Regions from separate parts of the Enterobacter sp. RHBSTW-00994 genome, predicted to be linked through region 4. Evidence: predicted binding sites of a transcription regulator. Region 4 holds the regulator's gene; each other region holds the start of a gene.

What was found. Region 4 encodes PurR, which represses purine synthesis genes. Its sites were predicted from a motif close to CANGCAAACGTTTGCNTG; they were not measured.
Region 1: galS (HTH-type transcriptional regulator GalS) is a predicted target of PurR. The motif match lies at 6,288-6,305, and genes of this name have one in related genera.
Region 2: purE (5-(carboxyamino)imidazole ribonucleotide mutase) is a predicted target of PurR. The motif match lies at 5,654-5,671, and genes of this name have one in related genera.
Region 3: purH (bifunctional phosphoribosylaminoimidazolecarboxamide formyltransferase/IMP cyclohydrolase) is a predicted target of PurR. The motif match lies at 5,440-5,457, and genes of this name have one in related genera.

What each region holds. Positions count from the first base shown of each region.
Region 1 covers NZ_CP056199.1:3,165,394-3,173,566, reverse strand. Annotated here, with positions in the region: gene cirA (catecholate siderophore receptor CirA) at 169-2,139, shown strand; gene fghA (S-formylglutathione hydrolase) at 2,189-3,025, opposite strand; gene HV346_RS15245 (YbfB/YjiJ family MFS transporter) at 3,163-4,296, shown strand; gene folE (GTP cyclohydrolase I FolE) at 4,415-5,083, shown strand; gene yeiB (DUF418 domain-containing protein YeiB) at 5,101-6,258, shown strand; gene galS (HTH-type transcriptional regulator GalS) at 6,414-7,436, shown strand; gene mglB (galactose/glucose ABC transporter substrate-binding protein MglB) at 7,731-8,173, shown strand, end outside.
Region 2 covers NZ_CP056199.1:1,139,520-1,147,692, reverse strand. Annotated here, with positions in the region: gene HV346_RS05385 (PTS transporter subunit EIIC) at 1-396, shown strand, start outside; gene malI (Mal regulon transcriptional regulator MalI) at 481-1,497, shown strand; gene HV346_RS05375 (metal-dependent hydrolase) at 1,570-2,091, shown strand; gene cysS (cysteine--tRNA ligase) at 2,171-3,556, opposite strand; gene ppiB (peptidylprolyl isomerase B) at 3,731-4,225, shown strand; gene lpxH (UDP-2,3-diacylglucosamine diphosphatase) at 4,229-4,951, shown strand; gene HV346_RS05355 (YdgH/BhsA/McbA-like domain containing protein) at 5,103-5,312, shown strand; gene HV346_RS05350 (hypothetical protein) at 5,383-5,568, shown strand; gene purE (5-(carboxyamino)imidazole ribonucleotide mutase) at 5,741-6,250, shown strand; gene purK (5-(carboxyamino)imidazole ribonucleotide synthase) at 6,247-7,314, shown strand; gene mnmH (tRNA 2-selenouridine(34) synthase MnmH) at 7,510-8,173, shown strand, end outside.
Region 3 covers NZ_CP056199.1:231,428-239,600, forward strand. Annotated here, with positions in the region: gene nfi (deoxyribonuclease V) at 1-600, shown strand, start outside; gene HV346_RS01100 (YjaG family protein) at 643-1,233, shown strand; gene hupA (nucleoid-associated protein HU-alpha) at 1,420-1,692, shown strand; gene HV346_RS01110 (DUF1481 domain-containing protein) at 1,704-2,396, shown strand; gene purD (phosphoribosylamine--glycine ligase) at 2,436-3,728, opposite strand; gene purH (bifunctional phosphoribosylaminoimidazolecarboxamide formyltransferase/IMP cyclohydrolase) at 3,744-5,333, opposite strand; rRNA gene HV346_RS01125 (16S ribosomal RNA) at 5,892-7,431, shown strand; tRNA gene HV346_RS01130 (tRNA-Glu) at 7,517-7,592, shown strand; rRNA gene HV346_RS01135 (23S ribosomal RNA) at 7,824-8,173, shown strand, end outside.
Region 4 covers NZ_CP056199.1:2,029,261-2,037,433, reverse strand. Annotated here, with positions in the region: gene sodB (superoxide dismutase [Fe]) at 1-224, shown strand, start outside; gene HV346_RS09790 (MFS transporter) at 262-1,428, opposite strand; gene HV346_RS09785 (hypothetical protein) at 1,427-1,591, shown strand; gene HV346_RS09780 (YnhF family membrane protein) at 1,593-1,682, opposite strand; gene purR (HTH-type transcriptional repressor PurR) at 1,980-3,005, shown strand; gene punR (DNA-binding transcriptional activator PunR) at 3,024-3,935, opposite strand; gene punC (purine nucleoside transporter PunC) at 4,050-5,249, shown strand; gene cfa (cyclopropane fatty acyl phospholipid synthase) at 5,550-6,698, shown strand; gene HV346_RS09755 (riboflavin synthase subunit alpha) at 6,728-7,369, opposite strand; gene mdtK (MdtK family multidrug efflux MATE transporter) at 7,596-8,173, shown strand, end outside.

The DNA.
Region 1 (8,173 bases), 1.1 Mb from region 4:
ATCAAAAAGGATGAAGGACTCGGTATCACCCCCTTTATCAGGGCAGTGATATTGCTGCCACACCTGCAAATAAAGAGATGATCGACCTGCCAAAGATGCAGGCGGTATATACGGCACTGTGAGCAATAATTATTTGATTTAGTTGTTTTTACCTCATGGAGATATGGAATGTTTAGGTTGAATCCCTTCGTCAGGGGAGGACTTTGTGCGTCCGCAATGTCCCTGGCACTGCCTGTCATCGCAGCAGAATCCGGCGACACGATGGTCGTGACGGCATCGGCGACCGAGCAAAACCTGAAAGACGCACCGGCCAGTATCAGCGTGATCACCCAGGAAGATTTGCAACGCAAACCCGTTCAGAATCTCAAAGATGTGTTACAGGACGTTCCAGGCGTGCAGCTCACGAACGAAGGTGACAACCGTAAAGGCGTTAGCATCCGTGGCCTCGACAGCAGCTATACGCTGATCCTGGTGGATGGCAAACGCGTTAACTCCCGCAATGCTGTTTTCCGTCATAACGACTTCGATCTTAACTGGGTCCCGGTGGATGCAATTGAACGCATCGAAGTGGTTCGCGGGCCAATGTCCTCACTGTATGGCTCAGATGCACTGGGCGGCGTGGTTAACATTATTACCAAGAAAATTGGTCAAAAATGGACCGGTACGCTGACGGCAGACACGACTATTCAGGAACATCGCGATCGCGGTGATACCTACAACGGCCAGTTTTATACCAGCGGTCCGCTGGTCGATGGCGTACTGGGGCTGAAAGCTTTTGGTAGCCTGTCTAAACGTGAAAAAGACGAACAACAGAAATCTGCAACTTCCGCAACCGGCGAAACGCCACGTATCGAAGGCTTTACCAGCCGTGATGCCAACGTTGAGTTCGCCTGGACGCCGAGTGAAAACCATGATTTCACAGCAGGTTACGGCTTTGACCGCCAGGATCGCGATTCAGACTCTCTCGACCAAAATCGCCTGGAGCGCCAGAACTACTCCCTGAGCCATAATGGCCGTTGGGATGTGGGTAACAGCGAGCTGAAATTCTACGGCGAGAAAGTGGATAATAAGAACCCGGGCAACAGCAGTGCGATCACCTCTGAAAGCAATGCCATAGACGGAAAATTCGTGCTGCCGCTGAGCCCGATTAACCAGATGTTTACCTTCGGTGGTGAATGGCGTCACGACAAGCTCAGCGATCCGGTTAACCTGACGGGTGGCTCCAGCAGCAAAACCTCTGCAAGCCAGTACGCTCTCTTCATTGAAGATGAATGGCGTATTTTTGAGCCGCTGGCGTTGACCACTGGCGTGCGAATGGACGATCACGAAACGTATGGCGACCACTGGAGTCCGCGTGCGTATCTGGTCTATAACGCCACCGACACCGTGACGGTGAAGGGCGGCTGGGCGACGGCCTTTAAAGCGCCATCGCTGTTGCAGTTAAGCCCTGACTGGACAACCGGTTCCTGCCGTGGTGCATGTGAAATTGTCGGTAGCCCGGATCTGAAACCTGAAACCAGTGAAAGCTTCGAACTGGGTCTTTACTATGCCGGGGAAGAGGGCTGGTTAGAAGGCGTTCAGGCCAGTATCACCACCTTCCAGAATGATGTGGATGACCGTATTAGCATCAGCCGCACGGCAAATGTGAAGCAGGCAAAAAGCTACCCGAACTATGTGGGGCTTAACGCCGACGGGGAGCCTATTTTCCGTTATTACAACGTCAACAAGGCCCGTATTCGTGGTGTCGAGACGGAACTGAAATTCCCGCTGGCTGAAGACTGGAAAATGACGCTGAATTACACCTACAACGATGGGCGTGATATCAGTAATGGTGATAACAAGCCACTGTCTGAGCTTCCGTTCCATACCGCGAATGGCACGGTTGACTGGCAGGCGACGCAAGACTGGTCATTCTACGTGCAGGGTAACTACACCGGTGAAAAACGTGCCATCACTGATGGCGCGGCGACACCGGGAGGGTATGTTGTGTGGAATACTGGTGGCGCGTGGCAGGCAACGAAAAACGTTAAGCTTCGCGCGGGTGTCCAGAACCTGCTGGATAAAGATCTCAGCCGTGACGACTACAGCTATACGGAAGATGGCCGTCGTTACTTTATGGCGGTGGATTACCAGTTCTGATGTAAAGATGCCCGGTCAGCACTGTGCGACCGGGCAGCGGTGCGCTTATTTACTTCAACAGATGCTCCGCATGGAAGCGGAGATGATCTTCAATAAACGATGCGATGAAATAATAGCTGTGATCGTAGCCTGGCTGAATGCGTAACGTGAGCGGCCAGTCTTTCTGGCGTGCTGCTTCTGCAAGCACGGCAGGTTGTAACTGTCCCGCGAGGAACTGATCGGCATCGCCTTGATCGATAAGCACAGGAAGGGCATTTTCCGACGGGCTTGCCAGCATTAATGCACAACTGTCCCATTCCTGCCATTTTTCCGCATCATCACCCAGATAATTCGTGAACGCTTTTTGCCCCCACGGCACGTGAGCCGGGTTCACTATTGGCGCAAACGCTGACACGCTGGTGAATTTTCCAGGGTTTTTCAGCGCCAGGATCAACGCCCCATGTCCCCCCATTGAGTGACCGCTTATCGCACAACGTTCGCTCACGTCAAACTCACGCTGAATCAGCGCAGGTAATTCATCGCGGATGTAATCGTACATCCGGTAGTGGCTTGCCCAGGGTTGCTCGGTGGCATTCACATAGAAACCAGCACCTTTACCCAGGTCGTATCCGGCATCGTCTGCCACCCCGTCGCCGCGCGGGCTGGTATCCGGCATGACCAGGGCAATTCCCAACTCTGTGGCAACTCGCTGCGCGCCTGCTTTGGTCGTGAAATTTTCGTCATTACAGGTTAAACCGGAAAGCCAGAACAGAACGGGAGGTTTCACGCCTTCATCTGTTGGTGGCAGAAAAATGCTGAACGTCATGGCGCAGTTCAGCACGGTGGAGTCGTGCCGCCAGCGCTGCTGTCGACCTTCAAAACAACGGTGCTCTTCGAGCAGTTCCATGCAAGGCTCCTTGTACGAATTGATCTTCATTAAAGCCATAATACAGCGTTTTCATTTACCTGTGAGCAACTTTCACTTTCGCTCTGTGGCACTATACGGCATCATAAATTTACTTATTTTTAACAATTGGAGTGGCCATGGCGCTGCGTATTGCGCTCAGCGGGTTTGTCGTTCTGGTCGTGGTGATGGGGATCGGTCGTTTTGCCTTTACACCTCAGGTTCCACTGATGATTGCGGCCGGACAACTCACTTTAACCAGCGCCGGGTTGGTGGCCGCGATGAACTATTTGGGGTATCTGGTGGGCGCATGGGACGCGATGCGTGCGCACCGTTTCGTTGAAACCCGGCTGTACGTCGGGATTTTCGGCGCGGTAGCGCTCACGCTGCTCTCTGCTCTTGCGGATAACGCCATTATTCATGGTCTGATTCGCTTTGTGATTGGCTGCATGAGCGGCTGGTCCATGGTGCTGATTGCGGCCTGGACAAATGAACGGCTTGGACAACTGGGCAAACCTGGTCTCAGTGCGGCGGTATTTGCAGGCCCTGGAGCGGGCATCGCCCTGAGCGGGTTTCTGGCGGTTTATATCCAGTCGCGAGCGCTCTCTGCCGGCGCAGCCTGGCAAATTTATGGGGTGCTGGCGCTGGTTTTAATTGTCCTGGTGGCGCGTTACCTTCCGCGTACGGGGCAGCTACACCGACCGGAAACCGCACCTGAACCCCTCATCCTCACGGTCGATTTACGGCGTCTGGTCTGGAGTTATAGTCTGGCCGGGTTCGGTTATATCCTTCCGGCGACGTTTTTATCACAAATGGCCGCAGCGCGTTTTCCGGGCAGTCTGTTCGCACAATTTGTCTGGCCGCTTTTTGGTGCAGCCGCGGTGGTGGGGATTGCGCTCAGTATTGCGCTTCGGCATACCTCATCATCCAATCGCCGGCTGGCTATTGTCTTGTGGTTGCAGGGTGTCGGTGTACTGGCTGCCTGGCTGTTGCCGGGTCTCAGCGGTCTGTTAGCGGGTGGGTTGCTGGTGGGCGGCGGATTTTTATGTGCCGTTCAGCTCTCCTTACTCTATGGCCGTGAACTGGCTCCAGAGTACACACGCTATATGGCGGGATTGCTCACTACAGGCTACGCAATCGGGCAGCTCATTGGCCCCGTCACGTCAGCCCTATCCACCTGGTTTACGCACCGGCTTGAGCCTGCGTTGGGGCTTGCGGGCGTTGCGTTGTTTGTTGGAGGGGCATTAGTCTGGAACCGACAAACCGAAAGGTAACAACAATTGCAATAATTATCGTCGTGAATACTGGATTATGTGTGCTACCTCACGCACAATGAGCGCACACTTTTGCCACAACGAGGGCAAAAGACAGTCACACCTGCAGGAGACAAGAATGCCATCACTCAGTAAAGAAGCTGCCCTGGTCCATGAAGCCCTGGTGGCGCGCGGTCTCGAAACACCACTGCGTCCGCCAGTCAATGAAATTGACAATGAAACACGCAAGCGTCTGATTTCCGGGCATATGACCGAGATCATGCAACTGCTGAATCTCGATCTGAGCGATGACAGCTTGATGGAGACTCCGCACCGCATCGCCAAAATGTATGTTGACGAGATCTTCTCTGGTCTTGATTACGCTAACTTCCCGAAAATTACCGTTATCGAAAATAAGATGAAGGTCGATGAAATGGTGACGGTACGCGATATCACGCTGACCAGCACTTGCGAGCATCACTTTGTCACCATCGATGGCAAAGCGACCGTCGCCTACATCCCGAAAGAGACGGTGATTGGTTTGTCCAAGATTAACCGTATCGTCCAGTTCTTTGCCCAGCGTCCGCAGGTGCAGGAGCGTCTGACGCAGCAGATCCTGACAGCGCTGCAAACATTGTTAGGAACGAACAACGTGGCAGTGTCCATCGACGCGGTTCATTATTGTGTGAAAGCGCGCGGCGTTCGTGATGCCACCAGTGCGACCACCACGACCTCACTGGGCGGTCTGTTTAAATCAAGCCAGAACACCCGCCAGGAGTTCCTGCGCGCCGTGCGTCACCACAACTAATACACAGGGCAGGGTACATGGAGCGAAACGTCACGCTCGATTTTGTTCGCGGCGTCGCCATTCTCGGTATCCTGCTGCTAAATATCAGCGCCTTTGGCCTGCCGAAGGCTGCCTATCTTAATCCTGCGTGGTATGGCGACATTACCCGTCGTGATGCCTGGACCTGGGCTGTGCTCGATCTCTTCGCGCAGGTTAAATTCCTCACTCTCTTCGCCCTCTTGTTTGGCGCGGGTCTGCAAATGCTGCTTAAACGTGGCAAACGCTGGATCCAGTCGCGTCTGACGCTGTTGGTTATTCTCGGTTTTATCCACGGGTTGTTTTTCTGGGATGGCGACATTTTGCTGGCCTATGGGCTGGTGGGATTGATCTGCTGGCGAATGATCCGCGACGCCCACAATGTGAAAAGCCTGTTTAACACTGGCGTGATGTTGTATTTGATGGGCATTGCCGTTTTGCTTCTGCTGGGGATGATTTCAGGTGGAGCAACCAATCGTTCGTGGATCCCGGATGCGGCTAATCTCCAGTACGAGCAATTCTGGAAGTTCAAAGGGGGTGCAGAAGCGATCGGTAATCGCGCGGATATGCTGGGTGATAACCTCCTCGCGTTGGGTGCGCAGTATGGCTGGCAATTGGCGGGAATGATGTTGATGGGGGCTGCGTTGATGCGCACGGGTTGGCTGAAGGGCGAATTCAGTCTCCGGCATTACCGTTGGACAGGTGCAGGACTGGTTTTACTCGGTGTCCTGATCAATCTGCCTGCGATCGTGACGCAATGGTACATTCACTGGGACTATCGGTGGTGTGCATTTCTGCTTCAGGTTCCGCGTGAGCTGGGTGCACCGTTTCAGACTATCGGCTACGCGGCGTTGATTTATGGCTTCTGGCCGCAACTGTGTCGCTCCAGACTCGTGAGTGCAGTGGCGTGCGTGGGACGGATGGCGCTAAGCAATTACATTCTGCAAACGCTCATTTGCACGACACTGTTTTATCGTTTTGGCCTGTTTATGAAGTTCGACCGTCTTGGGCTACTGGCGTTTGTTATTCCGGTCTGGGCAGTCAATGTGGCGTTTTCCGTTATCTGGCTGCGCTATTTCCGCCAGGGGCCACTGGAGTGGGTATGGCGACAATTAACCATACATGCTTCAGGTGTATCATTGAGTAATACATCCAGATAACGATCTGGATCACAATCATTAACAAAACGGATGTAACCGTTTTCATCAGTGTGACCTTCTTCACGTAGTCCCCTCTCTCTCGCTGCCAAAATAGCCACCTTGCTAAACACAGGGGGTGTCTGTGAGTTGCTGCAATCCTTTGAAGGATGGTGAACATGATCACCATTCGTGACGTCGCCCGCCAGGCGGGCGTTTCTGTTGCTACTGTCTCCCGCGTGCTGAACAACAGCGCGCTGGTTAGCCCTGAAACCCGTGAAACAGTGATGAAAGCCGTCACGCAACTGGGATACCGACCTAACGCCAATGCGCAGGCATTAGCTACTCAGGTGAGCGACACCATTGGCGTGGTGGTAATGGACGTATCGGATGCCTTTTTTGGTGCGCTGGTGAAGGCTGTCGATGTTGTTGCCCAGCAGCATCAAAAATATGTCTTGATCGGTAACAGCTATCATGAGGCTGAAAAAGAGCGTCATGCCATTGAAGTACTGATTCGTCAACGCTGTAACGCTCTGATTGTTCACTCAAAAGCGTTAAGTGATGAAGAGCTGGCCGGGTTTATGGAACAGATCCCAGGTATGGTATTGATCAACCGAATCGTCCCTGGCTATGCCCATCGTTGTGTTGGGTTGGACAACGTGAGTGGTGCGATGATGGCAACACGCATGCTCATTAATAATGGTCATCAGCGTATCGGTTATCTGGCTTCCAGCCACTCTATTGAAGACGAAGATATGCGTCGTGAAGGGTGGCAAAATGCGTTGAAAGAGCACGGCATTGTGCCCCTTGAGAGCTGGGTTGGCACGGGGACGCCGGATATGCAAGGGGGAGAAGCGGCAATGGTCGAGTTGCTTGGTCGAAATCTCCAGCTTTCGGCGGTCTTTACCTATAACGATAACATGGCCGCAGGCGCGCTAACGGCGTTGAAAGACAATGGGATTGCTGTGCCACAGCATCTGTCGTTGATTGGTTTTGACGATATCCCGATTGCCCGTTACACCGATCCGCAACTGACTACAGTGAGATACCCCATTGCCTCGATGGCGAAACTGGCAACAGAGCTGGCGTTACAGGGCGCAGCAGGGCTGCAGGATCCTAACGCAACACACTGTTTCATGCCGACTTTAGTACGACGTCACTCAGTTTCTATTCGGCAAATTGTGGCTCCGATCACTAACTGATTACATAGGGTGATGTAACCGTTTTCAATCTGTGAGTAAATTCACAGTATCTTAACAATGCGCTGACTATGATGTCAGCGTTTTAGGAGCTGAAACGCTATGTAACGGTGATTAATCACTTTCACTATAGCCAGGCAGCCACAAACAACCAATAAAACGCATTTCTGGAGCGTTACCGAACACGGAAGATAGAAATTTTATAAGTGAACTTCGGCTGACAGAAACGTTTTATTAACATCTGCCCGCCGACCGTTATTCACAAGAACTACCCTGCATAAAAAAACCGGAGATACCATGAATAAGAAGGTGTTGACTCTGTCTGCTGTTATGGCAAGCATGCTTTTTGGTGCAGCAGCGCACGCTGCGGAAACCCGTATTGGTGTGACTATCTATAAATACGACGACAACTTCATGTCTGTTGTGCGTAAAGCTATCGAGAAAGATGCTAAGGCAGCGCCAGACGTTCAGCTGCTGATGAACGACTCCCAGAACGACCAGTCCAAACAAAACGATCAGATCGACGTTTTGCTGGCGAAAGGTGTGAAAGCACTGGCTATCAACCTGGTTGACCCGGCTGCGGCAGGTACGGTAATCGAGAAAGCGCGTGGGCAGAATGTGCCAATTGTGTTCTTCAACAAAGAACCTTCTCGCAAAGCGCTGGACAGCTACGACAAAGCCTTCTATGTGGGTACTGATTCCAAAGAATCCGGTATTATCCAGGGCGATCTGATTGCCAA
Region 2 (8,173 bases), 890 kb from region 4:
TTTAATGGCTATCAAACCAACTTCCTGAACGCGGTCATTATCGGTATCCCGATGGCGCTGATTTACTACTTCACCTTCCGCTACGTCATTCGCCGTTTCGATGTTAAAACGCCGGGCCGTACTGAAGTCACCACCACCACGGACGATAAAACCGACACCGAAATTGCGACCGAGATTATCACTCTGCTGGGTGGCGCGAAGAACATCGACTCCGTGGGCTCGTGCATCACTCGCTTGCGCCTTGAAGTGGCAAAAAGCGATGAGGTGGATAAGGATGGTCTGAACGGTCTTGGCGCACGCGGCGTGGTCTTTGTCGGGGACAACGGCATCCAGGTAATATTTGGAGCCAGAGCACAGTTTATCGCCCAAACCATGTCCACCATGATCGGCAAATAATAAGATGCCGGACTGACACGTCTCCTGTACTCTGGGAGACGTTGTCTTATCTGGCTGATAATCGGTAAATTTCAGGGAGCGGTTTTGAAGAAAGTCAGCATTATTGATGTCGCAAAGCAGGCTGGCGTATCGGTATCTACCGTATCGCTGGTACTCCGCCAGAAAGGGAAAATCTCAGAAGCGACCATTGAGAAAGTCCATGCTGCCATCAATACGCTCGGGTATGTTCACAACGTCGCCGCCGCGAATCTTCGCGCCAATACCTCCAATCTTATCGGCCTTATCCTGCGTGATTTCAGCGACAGCTTCTCCATTAAGGTGATGGCAAGCATCGTGCAGGAGCTAGAAAAACAAGGGTTTATGGTTTTTCTCGGTCAACCGCTTAACGACCACGAACATCTTGAACGCTGCCTGCTCTCGTTTAAACAGCAAGGGGTGGCTGGCGTCATTTATCTGGCCTCGGATACGCGCACATCCTCTCTACCCGCACAAATCCGTGAATGCCCGTTACCTCTGGTTGCCGTCTCACAGTCCCTGCTGAATGAGCCCTGCAATCTGGTGATGCGTGATAACCGCCAGGCCGCAAGCCTGGCAACCCGTTACCTTATTGAACGCGGTCACCGCAATATTGCCTACATTGGTGGACGTGAAGGCTGCCTTATTCGCGAACAGCGCCTGCTCGGTTTTCGTAGCGCAATGGCACAATACGGCCTGGTTAATCGTGAAGAGTCAGCCCCGGCCTGTAGCGACGACACCCAGGCTGCAGGTTTGGCGACACGTCAGTTGCTGGAGAAAAACAACACCATCACCGCCCTGCTTTGCCATTCACCAGATGCGATGATCGGCTCCATTTCCGGGATCCATCATGTGGGGCGCACCGTCGGGAAAGATGTGTTTTTAACGCAACAGGTCGCACTGGTGGGCTTTGAAGATATGCTGCATGTTAATCTCACCTCTCCGTCGTTCACCTACGTCTCTTCAGCCAGTGAAGAGACCGGCCGCCAGGCTGCCGGGCTGATGATTCGTAAACTGAAAGAGCCAGAACTGCAAACCCAGCGAATTACGCTTTCCGGGCAGCTTATCGCACGGGAATCCGCATAATTTCAGATTTAGCTACGCGTTACCCAGGCCGATTAACTGCTATATTTCCATGATTTACCATGGATTATTACGATGCCGACCATTATCACCCACGCCGCTGTACCACTTTGTCTGGGCTTAGGCCTGGGCACTAAAGTGATCCCTCCTCGTTTACTTTTTGCCGGAATTGTCCTTGCCATGCTGCCGGATGCCGATGTTCTGGCGTTTAAATTCGGTGTGGCCTACGGCAATATTTTCGGCCATCGCGGGTTTACGCATTCGTTGTTGTTTGCGTTCATCGTGCCAATTCTCTGTGTCCTGGTCGGTCGACGGTGGTTCAGAGCCGGGCTAATGCGCTGCTGGCTGTTTTTGACGGTCTCACTGCTCTCTCACAGCTTACTCGATTCGGTGACGACAGGCGGCAAAGGGGTCGGCTGGCTTTGGCCGTGGTCAGATGAACGGTTCTTCGCGCCGTGGCAGGTGATTAAAGTCGCGCCATTTGCCCTGTCGCGTTATGCCACGCCGTACGGGCATCAAGTGATTATCTCTGAATTACTGTGGGTCTGGCTGCCGGGGGGCGTGTTGATGGGGCTGTTATGGTGGAAGCGGAGATAAAAGCAAAACGGCAACTCAGGTTGCCGTTTTTCGTATTTGCCCCCTCCCCCAAAGAGAGAGGGTCAGGATGAGGGGAAAATTACTTACGACGCCAGGTGGTTCCCTGCGGGCCGTCTTCCAGAATAATGCCCATCTCAGTCAGACGGTTACGCGCCGCATCTGCCGCCGCCCAGTCTTTCGCCTGACGCGCTTCCAGACGTGCCTTAATCAGGGCTTCGATCTCCGCGACTTCACCCTCATCCGCCTGAGCACCGCTTTGCAGGAACACGTCCGGCTCCTGCTCCAGTAGACCCAGAACGGCAGAAAGCTTACGCAGATGAGAGGCCAGCGCGTTTGCCGCCGCCATATCTTCAGACTTCAGACGGTTTACTTCACGCGCCATGTCGAACAATACGGAGTAGGCTTCCGGGGTATTGAAATCATCATTCATCACCTCCACAAACCTCGCTTCAAAGACCTCGCCACCCGCCGGTGCAGCCGATTTATCCGTACCGCGCAGCGCAGTGTAGAGGCGCTCCAGAGCGGAGCGTGCCTGCTTCAGGTTCTCTTCGCTGTAGTTCAACTGGCTACGGTAGTGACCAGACATCAGGAAATAACGCACCGTTTCCGCATCGTAATATTTCAGCACGTCACGCACGGTAAAGAAGTTATCCAGCGATTTGGACATCTTCTCACGGTCAACCATCACCATTCCGGAGTGCATCCAGTAGTTAACGTACTCGCCACCGTGGGCACAGGTAGACTGCGCGATTTCGTTTTCGTGGTGCGGGAACATCAGGTCAGAGCCGCCACCGTGAATATCGAAATGTTTACCCAGCTGTTTGCAGTTCATCGCAGAACACTCGATGTGCCAGCCTGGACGCCCTTCACCCCACGGGGATGGCCAGCTTGGTTCGCCCTCTTTGGACATCTTCCACAGGACAAAGTCCATCGGATTACGTTTCACGTCGACCACATCGACACGCGCACCGGCCTGCAGTTGATCCAGATCCTGACGGGATAACTGGCCATACGCCGGATCGGTCGGCACGGAGAACATCACGTCGCCGTTATCTGCAACATAGGCATGACCACGTTCAATCAGCTTTTCGGTGATGTCGATAATTTCGTGAATATGGTGGGTCGCACGCGGTTCACTGTCCGGGCGCAGAATATTTAACGCATCAAAATCGTTGTGCATTTCCACGATCATACGATCCACCAGCGCGACAAAGCTTTCGCCGTTTTCATTAGCACGCTTAATGATTTTGTCGTCGATATCGGTGATATTGCGGACGTACTTCAGGTTGTAGCCCAGGAAACGCAGGTAGCGCGAAACAACGTCAAAGGCAACAAAGGTACGGCCATGGCCGATATGACAGAGATCGTAAACCGTAATACCACACACGTACATGCCAACTTCCCCGGCATGGATAGGTTTAAATTCCTCTTTTTGGCGCGTCATTGTATTAAAGATTTTTAACATCGAAGATTCCATGTAAACACGTGTGTGGACGAAAACCGGGTATTCTACCCGTAATTCAAACCTGAAGCAGCACACAATGCAAGGTGATCGCATCCTGTGGTTATGCTATAACAAGCCCCTATATGTGACTCGAACACGGGTCGACGCACCACAATAACGGAACAGGATGCAAAAATGGTTACTTTCCACACTAATCATGGCGATATCGTAATCAAAACCTTTGATGACAAAGCGCCTGAAACAGTTAAAAACTTCCTGGACTACTGCCGCGAAGGTTTCTACAACAACACAATTTTCCACCGTGTGATCAACGGCTTTATGATCCAGGGTGGCGGTTTCGAACCGGGCATGAACCAGAAAGAAACCAAAGAAGCGATCAAAAACGAAGCGAACAACGGCCTGAAAAACACCCGTGGTACGCTGGCAATGGCGCGTACTCAGGCGCCGCACTCTGCAACCGCACAGTTCTTCATCAACGTGGCTGACAACGACTTCCTGAACTTCTCTGGCGAAAGCCTGCAGGGTTGGGGCTATTGCGTATTCGCAGAAGTGGTTGAAGGTATGGACGTTGTTGATAAGATCAAAAGCGTTTCTACTGGCCGCAGCGGTATGCACCAGGACGTTCCTAAAGAAGACGTTGTGATTACAAGCGTGACCGTCAGCGAGTAATTCGTGGCGACACTCTTTATTGCAGATTTGCATCTGCAAACAGAAGAACCGGCGATCACCGCCGGTTTTCTGCGTTTTTTGCGCGGTGAAGCGCAAACCGCCGACGCACTCTATATTCTGGGCGACCTGTTTGAAGCCTGGATCGGCGACGATGATCCCAATCCTCTCCACCGTGAAATGGCTGCCGCCATCAAAGCACTGGTCGATTCCGGTGTCCCTTGCTACTTCATTCACGGTAACCGTGATTTTCTGATCGGCACACGCTACGCCCGTGAAAGCGGTATGACATTACTGCCGGAAGAGCAGGTGCTCGACCTCTATGGCCGCAAGGTACTGATCATGCATGGTGATACACTCTGCACCGACGATACCGGCTACCAGGCGTTTCGCGCCAAAGTCCATACCCCGTGGATCCAAACGCTGTTCCTGGCCCTGCCGCTGTTTATTCGTAACCGTATCGCCGCCAAAATGCGCGCAGGCAGCAAAGCCTCCAACAGCAGCAAATCGATGGCGATAATGGATGTGAATGCTCAGGCCGTTGTCGACGTAATGGAAAAACACCATGTTCAGTGGCTGATCCACGGCCATACCCATCGACCAGATGTACACACTCTGACAACGAATGGCGAACCAGCCCACCGTGTCGTGTTAGGTGCCTGGCACAACGAAGGCTCGATGGTAAAAGTCTCGCCAGACGGCGTTGAGTTGATCGCCTTTCCGTTCTAAACCGGCTTCACATCCCCGTCAATAATCATTCTATTTTTCTGAATAACATCCGCAAATTGTTTCGATTTTAATCACCCCGTGGTCGGCTTATTATTTATCACATCAGGGCAACACGGCCCTAACACAGACAAAACACTTAAGGAATACGACCATGAAATCCATCAAAACTTTCGTTGCAGTTGCCACTCTTTCTCTGATCTCTTTCGGTTCTTTCGCTCAAAGCGTCAGCGCGACTGGCTCAACGCTTGACCGTGCAGAAGCGAAAATTGCGGCCCAGGCTGCTGAACAAGGTGCGTCTTACAAAATCACCAGTGCCCAGTTCAACAACCGTGTTCACATGACTGCAGAACTGACTAAATAAGACGCCTGATTGCCGTGCCGCCAGTAAACAGACCCGCGACAGCGACAATACGATGAGTAAGGAACGGAAAATGAAAAACATCAGCATCGTGAGCACCCTGCTTCTGACCGCAGTCCTGTCCACTGGCGCGATAGCGGCAGAGCATCGCTTCTCTACCCCTGAAGCAGGCTCGAATATTGACACCACAGTGCAGAACCATATTGATGTCAGTCGCGCCTTCGAAAAAGAGAGCCTGACTGCAGGCAATCTCCTGTAAAAACCGCATAAGCCCAAGCCGAACTGACCGCCCAACTGCGGTCAGTTTTATATTGGAAAGAAGACAACTCCGCCCTAACATTCACCGCGCAACCGTTTTCCTTGCCTGTATTACATGCTATTCTCTGTGCCCTCAACGCAGTGTGTTTCGCACCACAGGAGTTTTAAGACGCATGTCTTCCCGCAATAATCCGGCGCGTGTCGCCATCGTGATGGGGTCCAAAAGCGACTGGGCTACCATGCAGTTCGCCGCCGAAATCTTCGAAATCCTGGATGTTCCTCACCACGTTGAAGTGGTTTCCGCACACCGTACACCTGACAAGCTGTTCAGCTTTGCCGAAAGTGCAGAAGCGAACGGCTACGAAGTGATCATTGCCGGTGCTGGCGGTGCAGCACACCTGCCAGGCATGATTGCCGCCAAAACACTGGTTCCGGTATTGGGTGTTCCCGTGCAGAGCGCTGCATTAAGCGGTGTTGATAGCCTTTACTCCATCGTTCAGATGCCACGCGGGATCCCGGTTGGTACGCTGGCCATTGGTAAAGCGGGTGCGGCAAACTCCGCCCTACTGGCGGCCCAAATCCTCGCCACGCGCGACAAAGCATTGCATCAGCGTCTGCTGGACTGGCGTAAAGCCCAGACCGATGACGTGCTGGATAACCCGGATCCACGAGGTGCGGCATGAAACAGGTTTGCGTCCTCGGTAACGGCCAGCTCGGCCGTATGCTACGTCAGGCCGGTGAACCACTGGGCATTACCGTCTGGCCTGTCGGACTGGATGCCGAACCCGAAGCCGTTCCCTTTCAGCAAAGCGTGATCACCGCCGAGATCGAGCGCTGGCCGGAAACCGCCCTGACGCGTGAACTGGCACGCCACAATGCCTTCGTTAACCGCGATGTCTTCCCAATCATTGCCGACCGTCTGACGCAAAAGCAGCTGTTCGACAAATTAGGCCTGGCAACCGCACCGTGGCAATTGCTGGCTGACAAAAGTGACTGGAATGACGTTTTTGCCATGCTGGGCAAGCTGGCGATCGTAAAGCGCCGTGTCGGTGGCTATGACGGTCGCGGTCAATGGCGTTTACGCGAGAACGAAACCGCCGAACTCCCGGACGACTGCTACGGCGAGTGCATCGTTGAGCAAGGCATCAACTTTAGCGGCGAGGTGTCTCTGGTAGGCGCGCGCGCCCACGATGGCAGCACCGTGTTCTATCCGCTGACCCATAACCTGCATCAGGACGGTATTCTGCGCACCAGCGTTGCCTTCCCGCAAGCCAATGCGGCACAGCAAACGCAGGCAGAAGAGATGCTCTCTGCCATCATGCATGAGCTGGGTTACGTCGGTGTCATGGCAATGGAGTGCTTTATCACTCCCGCCGGTCTGCTGATCAACGAACTGGCGCCACGTGTACACAACAGCGGCCACTGGACGCAAAATGGCGCATCCATCAGTCAGTTTGAGCTGCATCTGCGCGCCATTACTGACCTGCCGCTGCCACAGCCGGTGGTAAATAGCCCCTCAGTGATGATTAACCTGATTGGAACCGATCTGAATTATGACTGGCTCAAGTTACCGCTGGTACACCTGCACTGGTACGACAAAGAGGTACGTCCAGGCCGGAAAGTGGGTCACCTTAATCTGAACGATATCGACACGGGTCGTCTGAGCGCTACGCTGGAAGCCATTATCCCGCTGCTGCCGCCAGAGTACGCCAGCGGTATTGTCTGGGCTCAATCAAAGCTTAAATAGTTCGCTTACCCTCATAATTCGCGTTTCAGTAAGGCGACAAGCGAGTGGCTCCCCAGGAACGTAATAAATACGTGACTGGGGTGAACGAGCGCAGCCAACGCATTTGAAACGTGAATTATGACGGGTAAGTTGATCTTCCCCTTCCCCGGCGTAAAATTCCCGCCCATTGTTGCTCAGTTTTCTTCTGGAAGAACCATGAACGATGGAACGGACTATCGCGCGATCCTCGCATCCGATACCCCTTTAATCGACGTTCGCGCGCCGATCGAATTTACGCAGGGTGCGATGCCCGCTGCAATCAATCTGCCCTTAATGAACGACGACGAGCGTGCCGCCGTGGGTACATGCTATAAACGCCAGGGACCAGAAGCAGCCCTCGCTCTCGGCCACAGTCTGGTTCAGGGGGAACTCCGTGAGAGCAGAATCAGCGCCTGGCGCGATGCCTGTCTGGCGAATCCTGACGGATATCTCTGCTGCGCACGGGGCGGTCAGCGTTCGCATATTACCCAGGCATGGCTGAAAGAAGCCGGTGTGCATTACCCGCTGATTGCAGGAGGTTATAAGGCCCTGCGTCAGGCCGCCATTCAGGTAACGCAGGAGCAAACGCAAAAACCCATGGTGCTGATTGGCGGTTGTACCGGTAGCGGTAAAACCCTGCTGGTGAAGCAACATGTTGACGGCATCGATCTGGAAGGGCTGGCCCATCACCGGGGCTCGTCGTTTGGCCGCACCCTGACACCGCAACTGTCGCAGGCGAGTTTTGAAAACCAGCTGGCAGTGGCGCTGTTAAAAAAAGATGCTGCACGCTGGGTGCTGGAAGATGAAGGCCGGATGATTGGTTCTAACCATCTGCCAGAGT
Region 3 (8,173 bases), 1.8 Mb from region 4:
AGAGACCCTCCGCAATTGATCGCGGGGGCTGATGTCGGTTTTGAACAGGGGGGCGAAGTGACGCGGGCGGCGATCGTGCTGTTACGCTATCCCTCACTTGAGCTGGTGGAGTACAAAGTGGCACGCATTGCCACCATGCTGCCTTACATTCCTGGTTTCCTCTCTTTTCGTGAATACCCCGCGTTGCTTGCTGCGTGGGAGAAACTTTCACAAAAACCCGATCTGGTCTTTGTTGATGGTCACGGTATTTCCCACCCGCGCCGGCTAGGTGTCGCCAGCCACTTTGGCCTGCTGGTGGATGTCCCCACTATTGGGGTCGCGAAAAAACGCCTCTGTGGTGCAGTTGAACCACTTCCGACCGAACAAGGAGCACTGGCCCCGCTTATCGATAAAGGTGAACAACTGGCGTGGGTATGGCGGAGCAAAGCACGCTGTAATCCGCTTTTTGTCTCCATCGGTCACCGTGTTGGTATGGATAGCGCTCTGGCATGGGTACAGCGTTGTACCCGAAACTATCGTTTACCGGAGCCGACGCGCTGGGCTGATGCGGTTGCATCAGAGCGTCCGACATTTATTCGTTGGCAGGAAATTCAGCGGTGATTCAGGTAAACTGCCGCTAATTTCCGATTCTGAGACATCATCATGTTACAAAACCCGATTCATCTGCGCCTTGAGAAGCTGGAAAGCTGGCAGCACGTCACGTTTATGGCCTGCCTGTGTGAGCGCATGTACCCGAACTATGCGATGTTCTGCAAGCAGACTGAGTTTGGTGAAGGTCAGATTTATCGCCGTATTCTCGATCTAATTTGGGAAACGCTGACGGTCAAAGATGCAAAAGTGAACTTTGATTCCCAACTGGAAAAGCTGGAAGAGGCGATCCCGGCAGCGGATGACTATGATGTGTATGGTGTCTATCCGGCTATCGATGCGTGCGTAGCACTCAGCGAGCTGATTCATTCGCGTCTGAGCGGCGAAACACTGGAACATGCAATCGAAGTGAGTAAGGCATCAATTACCAGCGTTGCAATGCTGGAAATGACGCAAGAAGGTCGCGAAATGACCGACGAAGAGCTCCGGGCAAACCCGGCAGTAGAGCAAGAATGGGATATTCAGTGGGAAATATTCCGACTTCTTGCAGACTGCGAAGAACGCGATATTGAACTGATTAAAGGCCTGCGTGCGGACTTACGTGAGGCCGGCGAGAGCAATATTGGTATAATTTTTAACCAATGAGACAACAAAACGTGATTTAACGCCTGTTTTGTCGCACCTCGACTCTTCCCTTCTGCCCCCCGTCTGGTCTACATTTGGGGGGCGAAAAAAAGTGGCTATCGGTGCGTGTATGCAGGAGAGTGCTTTTTTGGCATTTTCGTCGCACTCGATGCTTAGCAAGCGATAAACACATTGAAAGGATAACTTATGAACAAGACTCAACTGATTGATGTAATTGCGGACAAGGCTGATCTGTCTAAAGTGCAGGCTAAAGCTGCTCTGGAATCTACCCTGGCTGCTATTACTGAGTCTCTGAAAGAAGGCGATGCTGTACAACTGGTTGGTTTCGGTACCTTCAAAGTGAACCACCGCGCTGAGCGTACTGGCCGCAACCCGCAGACCGGTAAAGAAATCAAAATCGCCGCAGCTAACGTGCCGGCATTTGTTTCTGGTAAAGCACTGAAAGACGCTGTTAAGTAAGACGCGTGGCAGTGAACAGTTTTAACGAAGGGGCGGCAACGCCCCTTTTGTCTGTCTGGCGCGGTGTTCGCGTGCTGGTGGGCGTACTGTTGCTGTCAGCCTGTAGCCATGATTCTTCTCTGCCACCGTTTACCGCCAGCGGATACGCTGATAATCAGGGGGCAGTGCGGATTTGGCGTAAAGACTCAGGCGGTGAAGTCCACCTTCTCTCAGTATTCAGTCCGTGGCATACCGGTAATACGTCCACCTCAGAATACCGCTGGCAGGGCGATACCCTTTCGCTGATTGAACTGAATATCTACAGCAAGACCCCAGAACATGTCCGCGTGCGTTTTGATGATCACGGTGAACTGAGCTTCATGCAGCGTGAAACCCATGGTCAAAAGCAGCAACTCTCCAGCGATCAAATTGCGTTATACCGATACCGGGCAGAGCAAATTCGCCAGACCAGTGATGCCCTGCGTCAGGGACGAGTCATGTTGCGTCAGGGGCGCTGGCATGCAAATGGCATAGTGACCACGTGTGAAGGACAAACAGTGAAGCCAGATCTTGAGTCCTGGGCGATGGAGCATATTGTCCGACGGCAACGTCATTCGTCGGTTGAGGTGAGTGTGGCGTGGCTTGAAGCGCCGGAAGGTTCTCAACTGCTGCTGGTGGCGAACGAAGATTTCTGTACCTGGCAACCAACAGAGAAAAGTTTTTGAGGTAAATCCCCCCTCCCTTGAGGGAGAGGGTTAGGGGTATTACTCGCCTTGCTCACGCGCAATGGCACGATAGCCAATGTCATGTCGGCTAAAACTGCCGTCCCAGCGAATATCCGCCATTAAGGCATACGCACGTTTCTGTGCTTCCGCGACGGTATTCCCGAGCGCCGTAGAGCAAAGCACGCGCCCACCGTTGGTCAGAACACGATCGTCGTCAGAGAGCTTCGTTCCTGCATGGAACACCTTGCCACCTTCAACGTCCTCCAGCGGCAAACCGTGGATCTCATTGCCCGTGTTGTAGTCGCCAGGATAACCGCCAGCAGCAATCACCACACCCAGTGATGCGCGTTCGTCCCATTCTGACGTTTTCTCGTCCAGCTTGCCGTCGCAGGCAGCCAGGCAGAGATCCACCAGGTCGGACTTCATGCGCAGCATAATCGGTTGAGTTTCTGGATCTCCAAAGCGGCAGTTGAACTCGATAACCTTAGGATTACCCTGCTTATCGATCATCAGCCCGGCGTAGAGGAAACCGGTGTAGGTGTTGCCTTCTGCCGCCATACCTTTGACGGTTGGCCAAATGATACGTTCCATGGTGCGCTGGTGGACTTCATCCGTGACGACCGGAGCAGGAGAATATGCGCCCATGCCACCCGTGTTCGGGCCGGTATCGGCATCGCCAACGCGCTTATGATCCTGACTGGTGGCCATCGGCAGGACATGTTCACCGTCGACCATCACGATAAAGCTGGCTTCTTCACCGTCCAGGAACTCTTCGATCACGATACGATGGCCTGCATCGCCAAAGGCGTTACCGGCCAGCATATCCTGAACAGCGTCTTCGGCTTCCTGGAGCGTCATTGCCACGATCACGCCTTTACCTGCGGCCAGACCGTCTGCTTTGATCACAATCGGCGCGCCTTTTTCACGCAGATAGGCAAGTGCCGGTTCAACCTCAGTGAAGTTCTGGTATTCACCCGTTGGGATTTTATGGCGTGCAAGGAAGTCTTTGGTAAAAGCTTTAGAGCCTTCCAGCTGTGCAGCACCTTCTGTTGGGCCGAAGATTTTCAGGCCCGCAGCACGGAATGCATCAACCACCCCAATCACCAACGGCGCTTCCGGGCCAACGATGGTCAGATCGATTTTCTCGTTTTGGGCAAAGCTCAGCAGTGCCGGAATATCGGTTACGCCAATAGCGACGTTCTGCAAAGCAGGTTCCAGCGCTGTACCCGCATTACCCGGTGCAACAAAAACCGTTTTTACTCGCGGAGACTGCGCAGCTTTCCAGGCCAGGGCATGTTCACGCCCGCCGTTACCAATTACTAATACTTTCATTGTCTGCTCCGTGGATTAATGGCGGAAGTGACGCATATCGGTGAAGATCATTGCGATGCCGTGTTCGTCGGCTGCAGCAATGACTTCATCATCACGAATAGAACCACCCGGCTGGATCACGCAGGTGATGCCGACAGCTGCAGCAGCATCAATACCATCACGGAACGGGAAGAACGCATCAGACGCCATGGCGGAGCCTTTCACCTCCAGACCTTCATCACCTGCTTTAATGCCGGCAATTTTCGCGGAGTAGACGCGGCTCATCTGGCCTGCACCTATCCCGATGGTCATGTTTTCTTTTGCATAAACAATGGCGTTGGATTTCACGAACTTCGCCACTTTCCAGCAGAACAGCGCATCACGCAGTTCCTGCTCGGTTGGCTGGCGCTTGGTAACAACGCGCAGATCACCCGCAGTGACCATACCCAGATCGCGGTCCTGAACCAGCAGGCCGCCGTTGACGCGTTTGAAGTCCAGGCCTGGAGCACGTTCAGCCCATTGGCCACAAATCAGAACACGCACGTTCTGTTTAGCGGAGGTGATGTTCAGCGCATCTTCAGTTGCGGATGGGGCGATGATCACTTCTACAAACTGTCGGGAGATAATGGCCTGGGCTGTTTCCGCATCCAGTTCACGGTTGAACGCAATAATGCCGCCGAAGGCTGAGGTTGGGTCGGTTTTGTAGGCGCGATCGTAAGCGTCCAGAATGGAGGTGCTTACCGCGACGCCACATGGGTTTGCGTGTTTCACGATAACACATGCGGGTTCGCTGAACTCTTTCACGCATTCCAGTGCCGCGTCGGTGTCAGCAATGTTGTTATAAGAGAGGGCTTTGCCCTGTACTTGCTGTGCTGTCGCAACAGAGGCTTCTTTTACCTCTTCTTCTATATAGAAGGCTGCCTGCTGGTGGCTGTTCTCACCGTAACGCATATCCTGCTTCTTAATGAAGTTCAGGTTCAGCGTGCGTGGGAAGCGACCAGAAGGCTCGTTGCTGTCGCCGTGGTAAGCAGGAACCAGGCTACCGAAGTAGTTGGCAATCATGCTGTCATAAGCCGCGGTGTGTTCGAACGCTTTAATGGCGAGATCGAAACGGGTGTCGAGGGTCAGAGAACCTTCATTGGCATCCATCTCTTTAATAATGGTTTCGTAATCGCTGCTCTTTACTACAATCGCGACATCTTTATGGTTCTTGGCAGCGGAGCGAACCATGGTTGGGCCGCCGATATCAATATTCTCTACGGCATCTTCCAGCGAGCACCCTTCACGGGCAACCGTCTGGGCGAACGGGTAAAGGTTAACAACAACCATATCGATTGGTGCGATCCCGTGCTGGTTCATGATCCCATCATCCTGGCCGCGACGACCCAGAATACCGCCGTGAACTTTCGGGTGCAGAGTCTTGACGCGTCCATCCATCATTTCCGGGAAACCGGTGTAATCGGACACTTCGGTTACCGGCAGGCCTTTATCTGCTAACAGGCGCGCTGTACCGCCAGTGGAAAGCAGCTCTACACCACGTGCAGAAAGTGCCTGTGCGAATTCAATGATGCCAGCTTTATCAGAAACACTGAGCAAAGCGCGGCGGACTGGACGACGTTGTTGCATGGTAAATCCCCTGGATTTCACGATTACAGAGAGCGTTAGATGAGTTTTCCGCGAAAAACTCATCTAACACCCCTAACGGGGCATCCTTGTTTTGCGCGTGCATTTTAACGAAAACGTTTGCGTAGTGCTCGCGAATTTTCAAAATTTCGTCGGGTTGTGGATAAGTCTGTGAGCAAAAGGGTATAAGGCGGTGTTTTGCTGTGGAATGCAGCAGTCAGTCATTTTTCTGCAATTTAAGGGTTGCGGCCTGATGAGAACTCCCTATAATGCGCCTCCATCGACACGGCGGATGTGAATCACTTCACAAACAACCCGGTCGGTTGAAGAGAAAAATCCTGAAATAACGGGTTGACTCTGAAAGAGGAAAGCGTAATATACGCCACCTCGCGACAGAGCGCTAAAGCGTGTCGCACCTGCTCTTTAACAATTTATCAGACAATCTGTGTGGGCACTCAAAGTGACATGGATTCTTGACGTCGCAAGACGAAAAATGAATACCAAGTCTCTGAGTGAACATACGTAATTCATTACGAAGTTTAATTCACGAGCATCAAACTTAAATTGAAGAGTTTGATCATGGCTCAGATTGAACGCTGGCGGCAGGCCTAACACATGCAAGTCGGGCGGTAACACAGGGAGCTTGCTCCCGGGTGACGAGCGGCGGACGGGTGAGTAATGTCTGGGAAACTGCCTGATGGAGGGGGATAACTACTGGAAACGGTAGCTAATACCGCATAATGTCGCAAGACCAAAGAGGGGGACCTTCGGGCCTCTTGCCATCAGATGTGCCCAGATGGGATTAGCTAGTAGGTGGGGTAATGGCTCACCTAGGCGACGATCCCTAGCTGGTCTGAGAGGATGACCAGCCACACTGGAACTGAGACACGGTCCAGACTCCTACGGGAGGCAGCAGTGGGGAATATTGCACAATGGGCGCAAGCCTGATGCAGCCATGCCGCGTGTATGAAGAAGGCCTTCGGGTTGTAAAGTACTTTCAGCGGGGAGGAAGGCGTTGTGGTTAATAACCACAGCGATTGACGTTACCCGCAGAAGAAGCACCGGCTAACTCCGTGCCAGCAGCCGCGGTAATACGGAGGGTGCAAGCGTTAATCGGAATTACTGGGCGTAAAGCGCACGCAGGCGGTCTGTCAAGTCGGATGTGAAATCCCCGGGCTCAACCTGGGAACTGCATTCGAAACTGGCAGGCTAGAGTCTTGTAGAGGGGGGTAGAATTCCAGGTGTAGCGGTGAAATGCGTAGAGATCTGGAGGAATACCGGTGGCGAAGGCGGCCCCCTGGACAAAGACTGACGCTCAGGTGCGAAAGCGTGGGGAGCAAACAGGATTAGATACCCTGGTAGTCCACGCCGTAAACGATGTCGACTTGGAGGTTGTTCCCTTGAGGAGTGGCTTCCGGAGCTAACGCGTTAAGTCGACCGCCTGGGGAGTACGGCCGCAAGGTTAAAACTCAAATGAATTGACGGGGGCCCGCACAAGCGGTGGAGCATGTGGTTTAATTCGATGCAACGCGAAGAACCTTACCTACTCTTGACATCCACGGAATTTAGCAGAGATGCTTTAGTGCCTTCGGGAACCGTGAGACAGGTGCTGCATGGCTGTCGTCAGCTCGTGTTGTGAAATGTTGGGTTAAGTCCCGCAACGAGCGCAACCCTTATCCTTTGTTGCCAGCGGCTAGGCCGGGAACTCAAAGGAGACTGCCAGTGATAAACTGGAGGAAGGTGGGGATGACGTCAAGTCATCATGGCCCTTACGAGTAGGGCTACACACGTGCTACAATGGCATATACAAAGAGAAGCGACCTCGCGAGAGCAAGCGGACCTCATAAAGTATGTCGTAGTCCGGATTGGAGTCTGCAACTCGACTCCATGAAGTCGGAATCGCTAGTAATCGTAGATCAGAATGCTACGGTGAATACGTTCCCGGGCCTTGTACACACCGCCCGTCACACCATGGGAGTGGGTTGCAAAAGAAGTAGGTAGCTTAACCTTCGGGAGGGCGCTTACCACTTTGTGATTCATGACTGGGGTGAAGTCGTAACAAGGTAACCGTAGGGGAACCTGCGGTTGGATCACCTCCTTACCTTAAAGAACCTGCCTTTGTAGTGTCCACACAGATTGTCTGATGAAAAGTAAATAGCAAGGCGTCTTGCGATTGAGACTTCAGTGTCCCCTTCGTCTAGAGGCCCAGGACACCGCCCTTTCACGGCGGTAACAGGGGTTCGAATCCCCTAGGGGACGCCACTTGCTGGTTTGTGAGTGAAAGTCACCTGCCGATATATCTCAAAACTGATTCCGTTGCGTGAGCAGCGAGTCACGTTTGAGATATTTGCTCTTTAAAAATCTGGATCAAGCTGAAAATTGAAACGACACACTGTGTCTGTTCTCCGTAATAAGAACAGATGAAGGTGTGTTCGAGTCTCTCAAATTTTCGCAATTTGATGATGAATCGAAAGAAACATCTTCGGGTTGTGAGGTTAAGCGACTAAGCGTACACGGTGGATGCCCTGGCAGTCAGAGGCGATGAAGGACGTGCTAATCTGCGAAAAGCGTCGGCGAGGTGATATGAACCTTTGACCCGGCGATGTCCGAATGGGGAAACCCAGTGCAATTCGTTGCACTATCGTTAACTGAATACATAGGTTAACGAGGCGAACCGGGGGAACTGAAACATCTAAGTACCCCGAGGAAAAGAAATCAACCGAGATTCCCCCAGTAGCGGCGAGCGAACGGGGAGCAGCCCAGAGTCTGAATCAGCAGGTGTGTTAGTGGAACGGTCTGGAAAGTCCGGCGGTACAGGGTGATAGTCCCGTACACAAAAACGC
Region 4 (8,173 bases):
GCTCTGGCTGGACCTGGCTCGTGAAAGAGGCTGATGGCAAGCTGGCTATCGTTTCGACCTCTAACGCAGGCACGCCACTGACCACTAAAGCAACACCACTGATGACGGTCGATGTGTGGGAACACGCATATTACATCGATTACCGTAATGCCCGTCCAAATTACCTGGAGCATTTCTGGGCACTGGTTAACTGGGAATTTGTTGCGAAGAATTTCGCTGCATAAAAGACACGCAGAAGGGTTCGCCCTTCTGCGTTTTTATTTAATCTGTGGCGCAAGCCGTTTCAGGTTGTTTACGTCCTGACATCAACACCAGCAACAACCCGAGTGCAGCAATAATCGCCCCCATCACAGGAACAAAGCTGTAGCCCAGGCCACCTGAAATCACCGCCCCACCTGCGGCGGCCCCGAGAGCATTCCCCAGGTTAAACGCCCCGATATTTACCGAAGACGACAGACCCGGTGCTTCGCTGGCCACACGCATGACGCGCATTTGCAGTGGTGGGACTACCGCAAACGTTGCCGCGCCCCAGATAACCATACTGACAGCAGCCCCGACTTCACTGCGCGCAAGCCACGGGATCGCCAGCATAATGATAATCAGCAAGGTTAAGAACCCTTTCAGCGTACCACTGACGGAGCGATCGGCCAGTTTTCCCCCCAGGTAGTTCCCCAGAGAAAATCCGACGCCAATCAACACCAGCATAGCCGTCACAAAGACGGGAGTCGCATGGGTAATGTCGTGCAGTACCGGCGAAATATAGGTATAGAGCGTAAACATCGCCCCCGCACCCAGTACGGTGGTCAGAAGTGCCGACAACACCTGAGGGCGCATCAATACCGCCAGTTCATTACGGACATCAGGACGCTCGCCGGCGCTCCCTTTTGGTAATGAGAAGAAGAGCGCGACCATTGCCACAACACCCAGCGCGGCCGTTGCCAGGAAAGACATCCGCCAGCCAATGACCTCTCCCAGCCATGTTGCCGCCGGCACACCACCAATATTGGCGATCGTCAGCCCCATAAACATGGTTGCCACTGCGCTGGCCTGTTTATGTTTAGGCACGACACTGGCAGCAACAACCGAGCCCAGGCCGAAGAATGCACCATGGTTAAGACTCGTCAGAATGCGTGACAGCATCAACGTGGTGTAATCCGGCGAAATGGCTGAAAGCACATTTCCCAGCGTAAAGATAGCCATCAGGAAAATCAGAGCATTACGGCGAGCACGATGCGAAAGCAGCAACGTCATTAACGGTGCGCCAACCATTACACCAATGGCATAAGCACTGATCAGCATGCCTGCCGCAGGTATAGAAACATCTACACCCCGGGCAATAACCGGCAGTAGCCCCATCGGGGAGAACTCAGTAGTGCCAATCCCAAAGGCGCCAATCGCCAGGGCCAGCAGAGGAAAATTGATTTTCATGGGTCAACTCCGGATGCTGCGTCGGTTCTCGACACAGAACAAAGAAGCGGAAAGCATGACATCAATCACAAAAAATGAAAAGTTAGCAAAACAGCAAAAGATATTTAGCGGAAAAGCAACAATTGAGGAAGGTTCGGAGGGAGAGGTTTCTCCCCCCGTTTAAATCAGTGCAGAATGGCAGTAAAACCTGCGGCAACAATCAAACCCAGCACAATAATGGTGGTCGTTAACGAAAACTTAAGATCGGTACTCATCAATTTTTCCCCTTTTAATCCCCACATGAAAAGTGAGCTTGCTCATTTTTACACAGTTTACGTCAAAAATCTTCCAGGATTTAAACTGATAACCACTTTTGCTCTTCCCCTTTTGGTCAAGATCAGACAAAATTCCACGCTAAATTTATTAGCGTACCGGCCATTGACCCCCTCCTGACGTCCTGTGTCGTTTTCCCGGCGTGTCGCGATTCATAATTGCGTGATAAGGGTGAGAGAAGGCAAACGTTTACCTTCAAGTTTTTCAGGAGCTTAGGATATGGTCTGGAGTGACATTTAATGGCAACAATAAAAGACGTGGCAAAACGCGCAAACGTTTCCACTACAACCGTATCACATGTAATTAACAAAACGCGCTTTGTTGCTGAAGAGACACGCAATGCGGTCTGGGCAGCGATTAAAGAGCTACACTATTCGCCGAGTGCCGTTGCACGCAGCCTGAAAGTCAATCACACCAAATCCATTGGTTTGCTGGCGACCAGTAGTGAAGCAGCCTATTTTGCTGAGATTATTGAAGCAGTAGAAAAAAATTGCTTCCAGAAAGGCTATACGCTGATCCTGGGCAATGCATGGAACAGCATTGAAAAACAACGCGCTTACCTGTCCATGATGGCGCAAAAGCGCGTTGATGGTCTGCTGGTTATGTGTTCCGAATACCCTGAGTCCGTGCTCTCCATGCTGGAAGAGTATCGCCATATTCCTATGGTTGTGATGGACTGGGGAGATACCCGGGCTGATTTCACCGACTCAGTGAATGATAACGCCTTCGAAGGTGGTTACATGGCGGGACGCTACCTGGTTGAGCGTGGCCACCGCGATATTGGCGTCATTCCGGGTCCACTGGAGCGCAACACTGGAGCGGGACGTCTGGCTGGATTTATGAAAGCGATGGAAGAAGCGCTGATCACAGTTCCGGAAAACTGGATTGTACAGGGCGATTTTGAGCCTGAATCTGGTTATCACGCCATGCAGCAGATCGTGTCACAGCCGCACCGACCAACCGCTGTATTCTGCGGTGGCGACATTATGGCGATGGGCGCACTGTGTGCAGCCGATGAACTTGGTCTGCGCGTACCACAGGATATTTCGGTGATCGGGTATGACAATGTGCGAAATGCTCGCTTCTTTACACCGGCACTGACCACGATTCATCAGCCAAAAGATTCACTTGGTGAAACAGCGTTCAATATGTTGATGGACAGAATTGTCAGCAAGCGCGAAGAATCGCAAACAATTGAAGTCCACCCTCGGCTTATCGAGCGTCGCTCTGTTGCGGATGGCCCATTCCGTGACTATCGTCGCTAATGCTCTTTTCGGAGCCGGTTAATCCGGCTCCCTCAACCACTCTTTATTCATCGTTTCACTGTCTCCCAGATACTCCAGTAGCCAGGCCAGCGCAGGCGAAATATCATTTTGCTGCCAGGTAAGACAACAAGCTGCATCCGGGAACGGGTTCTCCAGTTCCAGCGAAACCCACTCACCGCTGTCAATTTTTGGACGCGCAAAGTGTACGGGAACCATCGCCACACACAGCCCGGCCGACAAACATGTTGCTGAGGATTCCCAGTCAGGCGCAACAACACGCCTTTGGTTGTCCAGCAACCAGGTAATACGCTTCGGCAGTGAACGGGACGTATCTTCCCGCACCAGTGAAGGCCAGTTACGGAGTGTGTCGTCACTCAGCGGCCCCTTCATTGCAGCCAGGGGGTGGTGACTTGCCACCACACAAGTCCAGCTGAGCATTCCCATATCGCGAAACGCATAGCGCCCCCCGACAGGAATGGCCTGCGTTGCGCCAATAGCCATTTCGACCCTGCCATCCGCCAGAGCATCCCAGACGCCGTTGAATACTTCCTGTGAAACCCGCAACTCAACATCAGAGAAATGGCGATAAAAATCGACAATCATTTGCCGAGTCCGTTCGGGTTTGACGATATTGTCGACGGCAATGGAGAGATGCCCTCGCCAACCGTTCGCTATTTGCTGGCACTGCTCACGGGTGATCTGCATTTTTTTGATAACAGAACGCCCTTCTTTCAAAAACCATACACCTGCAGGTGTTAACTCCACATCGCGATGGCGTCGTTCAAACAGCGGCACTGCCAGCCACTCCTCCAGTTGACGCACCGTATAGCTTATCGCTGATGGAACCCGATGAAGCTCCTGAGCTGCACCGCTGAAACTGCCGTTACGGGCGACAGCATCCACCACTTCCAAAGAATAATCTGACCACATTTTCTGCCTACAAAAAATTTGAATGCACTCGCCAAATATTAGCGTTTCACAAGCAGCTTTGCACTCCCTACACTCAGCGCCAATGTACACCTGCCTCCTCAGGAGAAAAAAACAATGCACCCCAGGAAAGGATTTTTAGTGTGGCTCGGCGGCTTAAGCGTGCTGGGTTTTTTGGCCACCGATATGTATTTACCGGCTTTCGCTGCTATGCAGGAAGATTTACAAACACCTGCCGCGGCCATTAGCGCCAGCCTGAGTTTATTTCTTGCAGGCTTTGCGTTTGCTCAACTGCTTTGGGGACCACTCTCTGACCGATTTGGTCGTAAACCGGTGCTGTTACTGGGGTTAGCCATTTTTGCTTTGGGTTGTCTGGGGATGTTGTGGGTACGTGACGCCACCTGGTTGCTGGTATTGCGTTTCGTTCAGGCGGTCGGTGTCTGTGCCGCAGCAGTCACCTGGCAAGCGCTGGTAACGGATCACTATCCGGCGTCACGCACCAATCGTATCTTTGCCACAATTATGCCACTGGTGGGGCTTTCTCCAGCCCTCGCACCTTTGCTGGGAAGCTGGATCCTGGCGCATTTTGACTGGCAGGCTATCTTCGCCACGTTGTTTGCAATCACCCTGATACTGATGCTGCCTGCCTTAACGCTGAAACCTGCATCTAAGGAAAAACCACATCCGGATGCAAAACCGATTACGTTTATCTCTTTACTGCGTACCAAAGCATATCGCGGTAACGTCCTGATTTACGCTGCCTGTTCAGCAAGTTTTTTTGCGTGGCTGACTGGTTCACCGTTTATTTTGCATGAGATGGGCTACGGTCCGGCGGCTATCGGCCTGAGTTATGTCCCACAAACGATCGCCTTCCTGGTCGGTGGATATGGGTGTCGCGCCGCGCTGCAAAAATGGCAAGGACAGCAGATGCTACCGTGGCTATTGGCTCTTTTCGCACTCAGCGTCATAAGTACCTGGGCAGTAGGTTTTATCCCTGGCGTTTCACTGACGGCAATTTTGAGCCCATTCTGCGTAATGGCTATCGCAAATGGCGCAATTTATCCTATCGTCGTGGCGCAAGCCTTGCGTCCATTCCCACAAGCGACGGGAAGCGCTGCCGCATTACAGAACACTCTGCAACTGGGCCTGTGCTTCCTGGCAAGTCTTGTCGTTTCTGCGTTGATCGCCACGCCGCTGTTGACCACCACCAGCGTTATGCTTGTTACAGTCGTTCTGGCTGCTATCGGATACCGTATGCAGTCGTCTGCACAGAATGAACGGGATAGTCATTCTCAGCCAGAGACCTCCCACGCATAGTTGCGATAGGAATTATGTTACATTTCAGTGATTAGGGTGCTAAGAATTTTCTATTGAATGACGCATTTTTGAGGCCTATACTGAATTTGGTTCATATAAATACGATAAATATTATGTGTTAACGGGAGCCGGAGTGCTCCCGTTTTACCATGGACGGCCTTTCGGCAAGGGTTATCTCCCTTCCTCTGTTCTACGTCGGATACTAGCCTCGCGGGCGTAATACCGTGAGATTTCTCACAAACCAGAAAAAGCGTCTACGCTGTTTGAAGGTTCTGATCACAGCAAGGTGATGGAGAAGCTATGAGTTCATCGTGCATAGAAGAAGTCAGCATTCCGGACGACAACTGGTCCAGGATCGTCAGTGAACTATTGGGTCGTGCGGGCATTACGATTAACGGGTCTTCCGCCTCCGACCCTCAGGTAAAACATCCCGATTTTTTTAAACGCGTATTGCAGGAGGGGTCGTTAGGTCTCGGTGAAAGCTATATGGATGGCTGGTGGGAGTGTGAACGTCTGGATATTTTCTTTAGTAGCGTTTTACGTGCCGGGCTGGAGAACCAACTCCCCCACCATCTGAAAGATACACTGCGTGTCGCCTCCGCCCGCCTGTTCAATCTGCAAAGTAAAAAACGGGCATGGATCGTCGGCAAAGAGCATTACGATTTGGGTAATGACCTTTTTAGCCGCATGCTTGATCCCTTCATGCAATATTCATGCGGTTACTGGAAAGACGCAACGACCCTGGAAGAAGCTCAACAGGCAAAATTGCGCCTGATTTGTGAAAAACTGCAATTACAGCCAGGCATGCGGGTACTCGATATCGGCTGTGGCTGGGGCGGTCTTGCACAGTATATGGCGCAACACTACGGCGTTAGCGTCGTTGGTGTGACCATTTCAGCAGAACAGCAGAAGATGGCACAGGAACGGTGTCGCGATCTTGACGTGACGATTTTATTGCAGGATTACCGTGAGCTGAATGACCAGTTTGATCGCATTGTTTCTGTCGGGATGTTTGAGCATGTCGGGCCCAAAAATTACAAAACCTATTTTTCAGTCGCTGACCGTAACTTAAAACCCGACGGTATTTTTTTGCTACACACTATCGGCTCGAAAGTGACCGACCATAATGTCGACCCGTGGATCAACAAATACATTTTCCCGAATGGCTGCCTGCCTTCTGTACGCCAGATCGCTAATGCGAGTGAACCGCATTTTATTGTGGAGGACTGGCATAACTTTGGCGCAGACTACGACACCACGTTAATGGCGTGGCATGCTCGTTTTCAGGCTTCATGGTCTGAGATTTCTGACAACTATTCGGAACGATTCAAACGAATGTTCAGCTATTACCTGAACGCCTGTGCAGGGGCCTTCCGGGCGCGTGATATTCAGCTATGGCAGGTTGTATTCAGCCGCGGTGTAGAACACGGGCTACGCGTAGCCCGCTAAAAAATAACCCCGGATATCCGGGGTTATTTTTATTCATCAACGGTTGAATTTTTTACCGCAGCTTCTTTTGCGGCAAGCACGCGTTCAACGGTATCCACTACGGCTTGCGTCTGGGGATCTATTTCGATATTGACACGATGCCCCAGTTTTTTCGCGCCCAATGTGGTGCGTTGCAATGTCTCTGGTATTAAATGTACACAGAAACGCGTAGGTGTAACTTCCCCCACGGTCAGACTAATACCATCAATACCAATAAATCCTTTGTACAGGATGTATTTCATTAATAACGGATCCTGAACTTTAAACCAGATTTGACGGTTATTTTCAGAGGTCAGGATTTTCGCAACCTCTGCCGTTGTCATGATATGGCCCGACATCAAATGCCCGCCAATTTCGTCGCTAAACTTCGCCGCACGCTCGACGTTTACGGTATCACCTACAGCCAGCTCACCCAGATTGGTGATGCGCAGCGTCTCTTTCATTAAATCAAAACTGATATGGTTGCCGTTAATTTCGGTTACCGTCAGACAACATCCGTTGTGCGCGACCGATGCTCCAGTTTCCAGCCCATCAAGCATATATTCCGGCAGCTCCACAATGTGGGTGCGAAAGTTAGGTTTTTCATCAATGGACACCAGTTTTGCTGTGCCCTGCACAATACCAGTAAACATGCTTACAACTCCTGTTTTTTCCGGACGGTGGTGACACCGTTTAATCCCATCACAATAACAGTTGGAAAAACAGGTTGCCAGCAGAGCGCATTTTCTGGCGATTTTTTCACTAGATAATTAGTTAAACCCCGCTACAATAGCTGGCATCCCCCTATTTTTTCTTCTTGCTGCCAGTTACGGCGGCTTTTTTAGTCTTTCAAATAACAACAATACAAAAGGTGTTCACGTGCAGAAGTACATGAATGAAGCGCGTCAGTTATTAGCACTGGCAATACCAGTGATCATCGCGCAAGTTGCCCAAACCGCAATGGGGTTTGTGGATACCGTCATGGCCGGTGGTTATAGCGCCACCGATATGGCCGCGGTAGCGATCGGTACATCCATCTGGCTCCCGGCGATCCTTTTCGGCCACGGCCTGTTGCTGGCGATGACGCCGGTTATCGCACAACTTAATGGCTCAGGTCGACGCGAACGCATTGCGCATCAGGTGCGTCAGGGGTTCTGGCTTGCAGGTGCGGTCTCTGTGCTGATCATGGTGGTACTCTGGAACGCAGGCCATATCATCCGTGCAATGCATAATATTGATCCGGCATTAGCCGACAAAGCGGTGGGCTATTTGCGAGCACTGCTCTGGGGTGCGCCTGGCTACCTCTTTTTCCAGGTGGCACGTAACCAGTGTGAAGGTCTGGCAAAAACGAAACCGGGCATGGTCATGGGGTTTATCGGTCTGCTGGTGAATATCCCGGTGAACTACATCTTTATTTACGGCCATTTCGGGATGCCTGAACTGGGTGGTGTTGGCTG